One region of the Cupriavidus sp. 86D6 genome, then DNA from elsewhere that is predicted to be linked to it. Evidence: predicted binding sites of a transcription regulator. Region 1 holds the regulator's gene; the other holds the start of a gene.
What was found. Region 1 encodes NrdR, which represses ribonucleotide reductase genes. Its sites were predicted from a motif close to CACNANATNTNGTG; they were not measured.
Positions count from the first base shown of each region.

Region 1 (5,384 bases):
CACAGCGGTGCTGCGTACGACGAAGACCACGCCGGAGGTATCGGCAAGGGTCTGCTGCTCAATGCCGAGCGAGCGCAGCCATTCGGTCCGCGCCCGTTCGAAAAACTTGAGGTAGTTGGCGTAAAACACCACGCCGCCTGCGTCGGTGTCTTCCCAATACACGCGCAGCGGCCACACGAAATTTGGCATGGGCCGCATTGTAACGGAGCGCACTGGTTAACCCGTAGGCGACTTTGCAACAGCAAGTTGCGAGCCATACGCCACAAGGCCTTGACGGCGCAGGCGGCGCGCGCTCCGGCGCCGGCCGCTGCCGGGTTGCGGCCCGCGGCGCGTTCGCATAAACTCTGCCGCAACCATTCCACCTTGCGCGACTGGCGAAGTCAGTGGGTACTACCACGAGGAAGCGCAAGTTCATTGGGCGTGAAGTAAAAATGCGCCTGCCGCTCGCCTGGGCAGCGAATGGGAAGCAGGGTGCGCCCTGTACCGGTCAGCCGCATAGCGGCGCCCGGTGCTGGACGCCAGTGCCTTCCCGCGCGCCCTATCCGCGAAGTAATTCCCGCTTTAATACGATTGCGCCGACCTGCAACCGATGCTCCTATCGTTTTTGCCGTCCGCTTTCCTTTTTACAGACGAGTGACGCCATGTTTGAACGCAGCCGTTTCACGATCGAACAGATCGACCCCGAAGTCTTCGCCGCTATCCAGAAGGAGAACCAGCGTCAGGAAGATCATATCGAGCTGATCGCCTCCGAAAACTACACCTCGCCGGCCGTGATGGCCGCCCAGGGTTCGCAACTGACCAACAAGTATGCCGAGGGCTATCCCGGCAAGCGGTACTACGGCGGCTGCGAGTATGTCGACGTCGTGGAACAGCTGGCCATCGACCGCGTGAAGCAGCTGTTTGGCGCCGACGCCGCCAACGTGCAGCCGAACTCGGGCTCGCAGGCCAACCAGGGCGTGTTCTTCGCCATGCTCAAGCCGGGCGACACCATCATGGGCATGAGCCTGGCCGAAGGCGGCCACCTGACCCACGGCATGGCGCTGAACATGAGCGGCAAGTGGTTCAATGTCGTGAGCTACGGCCTGAACGCCCAGGAAGACATCGACTACGACGCGCTGGAGAAGCAGGCGCACGAAACCAAGCCGAAGATGATCATCGCCGGCGCTTCGGCATTCTCGCTGCGCATCGATTTCGAACGCATCGCCAAGGTTGCCAAGGCAGTGGGCGCCTACTTCATGGTCGACATGGCGCACTACGCCGGCCTGATCGCCGCCGGTGTGTACCCGAACCCGGTGCCGCACGCCGACTTCGTCACCACCACCACCCACAAGAGCCTGCGCGGCCCGCGCGGTGGCGTGATCCTGATGAAGGCCGAGCACGAAAAGGCCATCAACTCGGCCATCTTCCCGGGTATCCAGGGCGGCCCGCTGATGCACGTGATCGCCGGCAAGGCCGTGGCGTTCAAGGAAGCCTTGCAGCCGGCATTCCAGGAATACCAGCAGCAAGTGGTGAAGAACGCCGCCGTGCTGGCCGAGACCCTGATCGCGCGCGGCCTGCGCATCGTGTCGGGCAAGACCGAAAGCCACGTGATGCTGGTGGACCTGCGTGCCAAGCAGATCACCGGCAAGGAAGCCGAGAAGATTCTGGGCGACGCGCATATCACGGTGAACAAGAACGCCATCCCGAACGATCCGGAAAAGCCGTTCGTGACCTCGGGCATCCGCCTGGGCTCGCCGGCCATGACCACGCGCGGCTTCAAGGAAGAAGAAGCCCGTCAGGTGGCCAACCTGATCGCCGACGTGCTGGACAACCCGCACGACGAAGCCAACATCGCCAAGGTTCGCGAGCAGGTGTCCGCACTGACACGCCGCTTCCCGGTCTACGGCTGATCGGACCGCTGGCATGGATCGCCCCCCGGGCGATCTGAAGCGTATCTATAGTTAGTACGCACCAACGGCGCCGCCCTCCCCCGGGTCGGCGGCGCCGGTTGACCCGCCGCAACCCCGCAGCAGAACTCAAAGATGCAAAATGCGGGCTGGCATATTTCTTCAGGTGGTCAGGCATGAAATGCCCCTTCTGCGGTCATTCCAATACCCAGGTCCTTGACAGTCGCGTCTCCGAGGACGGCGAAGCCGTGCGCCGGCGCCGGCGCTGCGAAGCCTGCGACCGCCGTTTCACCACCTACGAGCGCATCGAGCTGTTCTTCCCGGCCATCGTGAAGAAGAACGGCTCGCGCGTGGACTATTCCCGGGCCAAGCTCAAGGATTCGATGCGGCTGGCCCTGCGCAAGCGGCCGGTTTCGGCCGAAGCCATCGACGAAGCCATCCTGCGCATCGAGGAAAAGCTGCTGGCGCTGGGCGAAAAGGAAATCCCGAGCAGCCAGGTGGGCGAACTGGTCATGCGCGAACTGCGCAAGCTCGACAAGATCGCCTATATCCGCTTTGCTTCGGTCTACCGAAGCTTCGAGGATGTGTCTGAATTCCGCGACGTACTCGACGAATTTTCGACCCCTACCCCACGAAAGGGGTAGCCACTTCGCCAAAAAAGATGTCTAATCTGCACTGACCTCCTTCGGGTAGGAGGCAGGCGGACGAACGCGCGTTTTCATCGCATAAAAATCGCTGCGACACAGCAGCGTCGCCACACGCGGAACCGGACCCATCAGAGGCCCGGACGCAACAGCATTCCAGCGCGCCGCGCAAAGAACAAAAAAAGAACTGTCGTTTTTTTGGACGGGAGTCACAAATGGGTCAGTCTTTCTGCCGGAAGGCAGCGGGCTTGCTGACGTCTTTGCTGCCTAAGCCTGGGGTCAATGCCGGCGTGGCTGCAGTGGCGTCAGGGGCGGTACACGCGCGCGCAGGTCAACGATACCGTCGGCGCGCGCGAGGGGTCACGCTGATCGAACTGATGGTGACCATTGCGGTACTGGCCGTGCTGGCCGCCGCAGCCGCACCGAACTTCAAGTCATTCCTGCATAACAGCCGGCTGTCGGCCGATGCCACGCGCCTGTTCGCGGACCTCGAACTCGCCCGCAGCGAGGCCGCGCGCCGCAACACCACGGTGACGGTCTGCCCGCTCGGCGCCGGCAATACCTGCTCCGACGACTGGACCCTGCCCCGCATCATATTTGTCGATGCGGACAACGACGGCGTCTACGCCAACACCGAAGAACTGGTGCGGCACAGCGATCCGCTGCAAGCCACCACGGAAGTCACCGCCGCCAACCTCGGCGCCACGCCGGATCGCGTACGCATGCGATCCACGGGCAGTTCCAGCACGCCCACCGCAAGCTGGAAATTCTGCGAGCGCAATGCCACGGAAGCCGGCCAGACGGTTTCAATGACCGGCAGCGGCCGGCCCTCCACCCAGCTGCAGTCGACGTGTCCCTGACGCCATGACGCCCTACTCCTCCCCGATCCCGATGGCGGATCGATGCCGGCTGTCGCGTGCGCGGAACCCGGCGCGCGGCTTTTCGTTGATCGAGGCGCTGGTCACGCTGATCGTCCTGTCGATCGGCATGCTGGCGCTGGCCAACCTGCAATTGCAGACGCTGGTGGACTCGCGCACGGCCGCGATGCGCAACTATGCCGCGCTGATGGCCTACAACCTGGCGGACCAGATTCGCAGCAACAGCACCGCCGTGACGAACGGCACGTTCAACGTCCCCAAGTCATCCGATGCGGTGGCCAAGTGCTATACCGCGGCAGGCTGCACACCGGACGAGATGGCTATCACGGCCTATGCCACATGGCTCGCGGACGTCCGGGAAAGCATGCCCGGTGGCGACGGCATCGTCTGCACGGACAGCACGCCCAACGACGGCTCCGGGTCAGCCGAAGACAAGAACGGCTGCGACAAGGACGCCAATGCGCCGTATGTCATCAAGATTTTCTGGAGCGAAGACAACGGCGGTACCCCTCAGCATTTCTCGACCGCGCTCATCCCATGACTACGCCAAACCGTCAGTTCCGCCGCCGCGCGGCCAGCGGCTTTACGCTGGTCGAGTTGATGGTCGGCATGGTGATCAGCATGCTGCTGATCCTCGCAGCCAGCTCGCTCTATATTTCGCAGCGCCGCACCAACAGCACGCAGGGAGATGTGGGCGAGATCCAGGAAAACGCCCGCGCCATTGCCCAGCTGCTGCAGCGCCAGGCGCGGCAGATCGGCTACTCCGATTTCCTGTACACGAATAACGACTTCGTGTCCCCCACGCTGGAAGCCACGAATGACGGTGGCGCGAACACCAGCGACACGCTGACGCTGCGCTACTACGGCTCATCGATGGCCGGCGGTGATCCGTTCGCCGCACCGGGCAGCCCGACATTTCCGAAGGCTGACGGCAGTTCGGTCGATTGCAGCGGCAACGACGTGAACGGCAACGTGCAGACCACCGAGATCTATTCGATCGTCAAGGACGCGGACGGTGTTCCATGGCTGCAGTGCGAGGTAAATGGCACCCCCACGCCTCTCTTCCGCAATGTCGAGGCGCTCCAGATCCTGCTGGGCGAGGACACCGACAACGACATGGTGGTGAACCGCTTTGTGCGGCCCGGGGCGGCCGCAAACATGGACAACGTCCTGGCCGTACGCGTGTCCGTCGTACTGCGCGGCAACAGCACCACCAATCCCGACATGGTCAAGACGAAGATCAACCATTTCGGCACCACGTACGCACCCGGTGACCTGGCGCCCAACGGGGATGCCGGCAGCGTGATGCAACTGGCCGCGGACGGCCGTCTTCACAGGCATTTCACGTTCTACATCGCCCTTCGCAACCGACTGACATAGGCCGGCCATGAAACACCGCATTCACCCAACGTCCCGCCGCACCGGGCAGCGTGGCATGTCGCTGATCCTGGTTCTGCTGCTCCTGGTCATCCTGACACTTGCCGGGCTGGCCGCCAGCACCATGAGCCTCAACTCCGAGCGCCTTGCCCGTAACACCCGGGACGAGAGCGTGGCCCTCCAGGCGGCGGAATCCGCACTGCGCGATGCACGCATGGACATCACCACGTACCGCAAACTGAACGGCCTGACGGGCTCGTCGCCGACCTGCGACATCGAGGGATACAAGGGCTACTGCCAGTACGCCACGTCCGGCCAGCAGGTCTGGGAACTCTACATCGAGGACCCCAAGCGATCGGTGGAAATGGGCGAGATGACCGGCCTGACGGCCACCCAGAAGATGGCCACGGTGGATACCGCCGGCGCCAACGGCGTATCGAAGCAGCCGCGCTACCTGATCGAGCCGCTCAAGGAGCCAAACGACATCGAGTTCGGCTCCAACAAGTATGTGTACCGCATCACGGCGATTGGCTACGGCCTGAACCCTGGCACCAAGGTGATGGTGCAGGAAGTCGTCCGCTTCTGACGACGACCCTTTG
Region 1 is NZ_JBYPSB010000001.1:433,245-438,628, reverse strand. It holds gene ybgC (tol-pal system-associated acyl-CoA thioesterase) at 1-189, opposite strand, end outside; ZMP/ZTP riboswitch at 358-461, shown strand; gene glyA (serine hydroxymethyltransferase) at 642-1,889, shown strand; gene nrdR (transcriptional regulator NrdR) at 2,063-2,530, shown strand; gene AC3G88_RS01990 (GspH/FimT family pseudopilin) at 2,746-3,390, shown strand; gene pilV (type IV pilus modification protein PilV) at 3,395-3,949, shown strand; gene AC3G88_RS01980 (PilW family protein) at 3,946-4,788, shown strand; gene AC3G88_RS01975 (pilus assembly PilX family protein) at 4,844-5,371, shown strand.

Region 2 (5,384 bases), 360 kb from region 1:
ACTGCGCACGCTGATCCTGAACGCGCTGGGGCGGCAACACCGCGCGCCGGCCGATGGCGGCAGCCCGGCGGAGTCGTCGGAACTGGCCGACCGCGCGGCGCAGCTGCTGCCCGGCGTGTCGGCGGCCGTCAGCGAGGTGCGGCGCTCGCTGTCGCGGCTGGCGCGCAGCATGGCGCCCGTGGTGATCAGCGGAGAGTCCGGCAGCGGCAAGGAGCGCGCCGCGCGCGCCATCCACGCCATCAGCGCCCGGTCGGCGCACCCGTTCGTGGCCGTGAACTGTGGCGCGATCCCCGAAACGCTGATGGAGTCGGAGTTCTTCGGCTACGTGAAGGGCGCCTTCACGGGCGCCGACGCCGAGCGCGGGGGCTTCTTCCAGGCCGCCCATGGCGGCACGCTGATGCTGGACGAGGTGGCCGACCTGCCGCTGGCCATGCAGGTCAAGCTGCTGCGCGCGCTGCAGGAACGCCGCGTGCGCAAGATCGGCGCCAGCAAGGAAGACAGCGTGGACGTGCGCGTGATGTGCGCGAGCCACAAGGATCTGGCCGCGATGGTGGCGGCCGGCCTGTTCCGGCAGGACTTGTACTACCGGCTCAACGTGCTGGAACTGCGCATGCCGACGCTGCGCGAGCGCAGCGAGGACGTGCCCGTGCTGGCGCATGCCATCCTGGAGCACCTGGCCACGCGTTATGGCGACGCCCATCCCAAGCGGCTGTCGCGCGCCGCGCTGGAGCGCCTGGCGGCGTATCCGTTCCCGGGCAACGTGCGGGAACTGGAAAACCTGCTGGAGCGCGCCTACGCGTTTGCGGAGACCGACGAGATCGCCGTGGCCGATCTGGGGCCGCTCGACGCTGGCATGGAGCGCGCCAGCCTGTTGCAGGCGGGCATGCCGCCGATGCCTGCCGTCGCGCCCGCGCCGGCGCCGGCCGGCTATCACGCCTGGGGCAGTTCGACGACCTGGCCGGCCACCGGCGCAGCGCCATCGATGGGCGGTCTTTCCGAACGGGCGCCCGAACCCGGCGTGGATGCTGGCGAAGCCGGGCAGGGCGGCGACGGTGCGGCGACCGACCCGCTGGGCGCGGCGCTGGCCGACATCGAATTCCCGATCGACCTGCCCGCGCGGCTCGAAGCCGTGGAGCGCGCGCTGATCTTGCGAGCGCTGCGCCAGACCGGCTTCAACCGCACGGCTGCCGCGCCGCTGCTGGGCCTGAACTTCCGCCAGTTGCGCTACCGCATCCAGCAACTGGGCATTCGCGACGAGCGCGATGGCCGGGATGGCCGCGACCCCGCTGACGATGGCGAACCGCTGGCCGAGGGCGAGGGACGCGATGTCTGACGCGGCTGCCGGCGCCCGCGACTTCAGGCCCGACGCGCAAGGCTGGGTGCCCGCCGCCCGCCGCGTGCCGTCGCCGAATTTCGACGCCCGGCCCGACGGCGTGCCGCTGGACGTGGTGGTCATCCACAACATCAGCCTGCCGCCCGGCCAGTTCGGCACCGGTGACATCGAGGCGTTCTTCCAGAACCGGCTCGATGCGTCGCGCCATCCGTTCTTCGAGACCATCCGCGATGTGCGTGTGTCGGCCCACTTCCTGATCGCCCGTGACGGCGAACTGGTGCAGTTCGTGGCCTGCACGCAGCGCGCGTGGCATGCGGGGCAATCCGAATACTGCGGACGGCCACGCTGCAACGACTTCTCGATCGGCATCGAGATCGAGGGCGCCGACGACCAGCCGTTCACGCTGGTCCAGTACGACACCGCCGCCGCGCTGGTGGCCGGGCTGCGTGCCGCGTACGCGATCCAGGGCGTGGCGGGGCACAGCGACATTGCCCCTGGGCGCAAGACCGATCCGGGGCCGCATTTCGACTGGGACCGCTTCGTCAGGCTGGCGGGCCTGCCTGCCGCGCTGCTGCCCTATCGCCCGCAATCGGGGGATCGATAGATCGATGGGGTCGGCCGTATCGGCACGGCCGGGCGAATCTGTGTAGGGATATTCACTGTGTTGCACAAACGCCGCAAACGCCCCGTGGCATCAAAACGGGGAATGTGGCGCCGGCAAAACCTCACGCACCGTAGGGTGTCATCGCGATGAAAATTCCCTGTGCAGTTGCGTGTACGCCGCTTCATTTCGGCGCAAGGGCGGCTACAATCGCGCCCCCGGCGGTCGCGGGCGCGCCCCATCCTGGGTCACCTATCGGTGATCCATTCCCATTAAAAAATTTTCAGGATTTTGTGCGCCACCGAACGTGACGCCGCCAAGCCTTGAGGCAGCGCGCTTTGCGGGAATGTGGCGCCGCCGCACCGGGCGGCCAAGACCCCAGACCGCACTTGTCAAGACTGGTCATGTGGCCTCTTTTCACTATACTTAGGCCCAGTTTCGAACGGCACCACAACATCTAGTGGTGCTACCGGGGAACCGGCCGCAGGTGCAGCAATCGTCGCAGCAAGATGCGAGATTCACTGCACAGGGATTGGCGGGCCGGAGCAGTACCGAAAGTCCCTAGCAAAGTGTCCGCACAAGCAGTTTGGTTCGCATCTGGCATCGCCTGAATCAAGTGACTTATATAGCGCATTTTGCTAGGGACTTTGTCGTCTCAGTACAAGAACAGAAGTATTCATTTCAGGGTTAATACCGGAGTTACCTCATGCAAACGGCCCAAAACGAACAACAAACCACCGGCGTGACTGGCGCAACCGGCATCGGTGGCGCAGCAGCCGGTAGCTCGCAGCAGAGCCCTGCCGCTGCAGGTGTGTCGTACCAGGATTACAAGCTGATCCGCCGCAACGGCGCAGTGGTGGCGTTCGAGCCGAACAAGATTGCCGTGGCCGTGACCAAGGCCTTCCTGGCCGTCAACGGTGGCCAGGGCGCGGCATCGGCCCGCGTGCGCGAGCTGGTGGAACAACTGACGCAGTCCGTGGTGCGCGCGCTGGTGCGCAGCCGCCCGAATGGCGGCACCTTCCATATCGAGGACGTGCAGGACCACGTGGAACTGGCGCTGATGCGCTCGGGCGAGCATGAGGTGGCCCGTGCCTATGTGCTGTACCGCGAAAAGCGCACGCAGGAGCGCGCCCAGGCCAACGCACAGGCCGTGGCCCGCGTGCAGGAATCGGGTGCGTCGTTCAACGTGACGGACAACGGCGTCACGCGTCCGCTGGACCTGGCGGCGCTGCACGCGCTGATCGACAACGCCTGCAGCGGCCTGGGCAATGCCGTCAGCGCCGAGCCGATCCTGAAGGAAACGCTCAAGAACCTGTACGACGGCGTGCCGATGACGCAGGTCTACGACTCGGCCATCCTGGCCGCGCGTACGCTGATCGAGAAGGACCCGGCCTACAGCCAGGTGACCGCCCGCATCCTGCTGCACACGATCCGCAAGGAAATCCTGGGCGCCGAAGTGACCCAGGCCGAAATGTCGACGAAGTACGCCGAGTACTTCCCGAAGTTCATCGCCCGCGGCATCGAAGCTGAACTGCTCGACGAAAAGCTGGCCACGTACGACCTGGCCCGGCTGGGTGCCGCGCTGGACGCCTCGCGCGACTTCCAGTTCAACTACCTGGGCCTGCAGACGCTGTACGACCGCTACTTCCTGCACGTGGATGAAGTGCGCATCGAAATGCCGCAGGCATTCTTCATGCGCGTGGCCATGGGCCTGGCGCTGGAAGAAAAGGATCGCGAAGCCCGCGCCATCGAGTTCTACCAGCTGCTGTCGTCGTTCGACTTCATGTCGTCCACGCCCACGCTGTTCAACTCGGGCACGCGCCGCTCGCAGCTGTCGTCGTGCTACCTGACCACGGTGTCGGACGACCTGGAAGGCATCTACGAAGCCCTGAAGGAAAACGCGCTGCTGTCGAAGTTCGCCGGCGGCCTGGGCAACGACTGGACCAACGTGCGCGCGCTGGGCTCGCACATCAAGGGCACCAACGGCAAGTCGCAGGGCGTGGTGCCGTTCCTGAAGGTGGTCAACGACACGGCCGTGGCCGTGAACCAGGGCGGCAAGCGCAAGGGCGCGGTCTGCGCCTACCTGGAAACGTGGCACCTGGACATCGAGGAATTCCTGGAACTGCGCAAGAACACCGGCGACGACCGCCGCCGCACGCACGACATGAACACGGCCAACTGGATTCCGGACCTGTTCATGAAGCGCGTGATGGAAAACGGCGAATGGACGCTGTTCTCGCCGGCCACCTGCCCGGACCTGCACGACAAGGTCGGCAAGGCCTTCGAGCAGGCTTACCTGGGCTACGAAGCCAAGGCTGCCAACGGCGAACTGAAGCTGTTCAAGAAAGTGCCGGCCATGCAGCTGTGGCGGAAGATGCTGGGCATGCTGTTCGAGACCGGCCATCCGTGGATCACGTTCAAGGACCCGTGCAACATCCGCAGCCCGCAGCAGCACGTGGGTGTGGTGCATAGCTCGAACCTGTGCACGGAAATCACGCTGAACACGAACGAAAGCGAAATCGCCGTGTGCAACCTGGGTTCGGTGAACCTGGTGGCCCACCTGAAGCAGCAGGCCGACGGCACGCACGTGCTGGACCACGCCAAGCTGCAGAAGACGATCCGCACCGCGATGCGCATGCTCGACAACGTGGTCGACATCAACTACTACGCGGTGGAGAAGGCGCGCAATTCGAACCTGCGCCACCGTCCGGTGGGCATGGGCATCATGGGCTTCCAGGACTGCCTGCACGTGCTGCGCACGCCGTACGCCAGCGACGCCGCGGTGAAGTTCGCCGATACGTCGATGGAAGCGGTCTGCTACTACGCCTACCAGGCTTCGACCGAGCTGGCCGAAGAGCGCGGCCGCTACAGCACCTATGAAGGTTCGCTGTGGGACCGTGGCATCCTGCCGCAGGACTCGCTGAAGCTGCTGGCCGAAGAGCGTGGCGGCTACCTGGACGTGGACCTGTCGTCGACGATGGACTGGGACAGCCTGCGCGCCCGCATCAAGCAGCACGGCATGCGCAATTCGAACTGCATCGCGATCGCCCCGACCGCGACCATTTCGAACATCATCGGCGTGTCCGCCTGCACCGAGCCGACGTTCCAGAACCTGTACGTGAAGTCGAACCTGTCGGGCGAATTCACGGTGGTGAACGACTACCTGGTGCGCGACCTGAAGGACCGCGGCCTGTGGGACGAAGTGATGGTTGCCGACCTGAAGTACTTCGACGGTTCGCTGGCCCGCATCGACCGCATCCCGCAAGACCTGCGCGACATCTACGCCACGGCCTTCGAAGTGGAGCCGACCTGGCTGGTGGAGGCCGCAAGCCGCCGCCAGAAGTGGATCGACCAGGCCCAGTCGCTGAACATCTACATGGCCGGCGCATCGGGCAAGAAGCTGGACGACACGTACAAGCTGGCCTGGCTGCGTGGCCTGAAGACCACGTA
Region 2 is NZ_JBYPSB010000001.1:76,021-81,404, forward strand. It holds gene AC3G88_RS00345 (sigma-54-dependent transcriptional regulator) at 1-1,333, shown strand, start outside; gene ampD (1,6-anhydro-N-acetylmuramyl-L-alanine amidase AmpD) at 1,326-1,937, shown strand; gene AC3G88_RS00355 (ribonucleoside-diphosphate reductase subunit alpha) at 2,641-5,384, shown strand, end outside.
Region 2: the regulator NrdR is predicted to act here: its motif matches at 2,384-2,397, upstream of AC3G88_RS00355 (ribonucleoside-diphosphate reductase subunit alpha).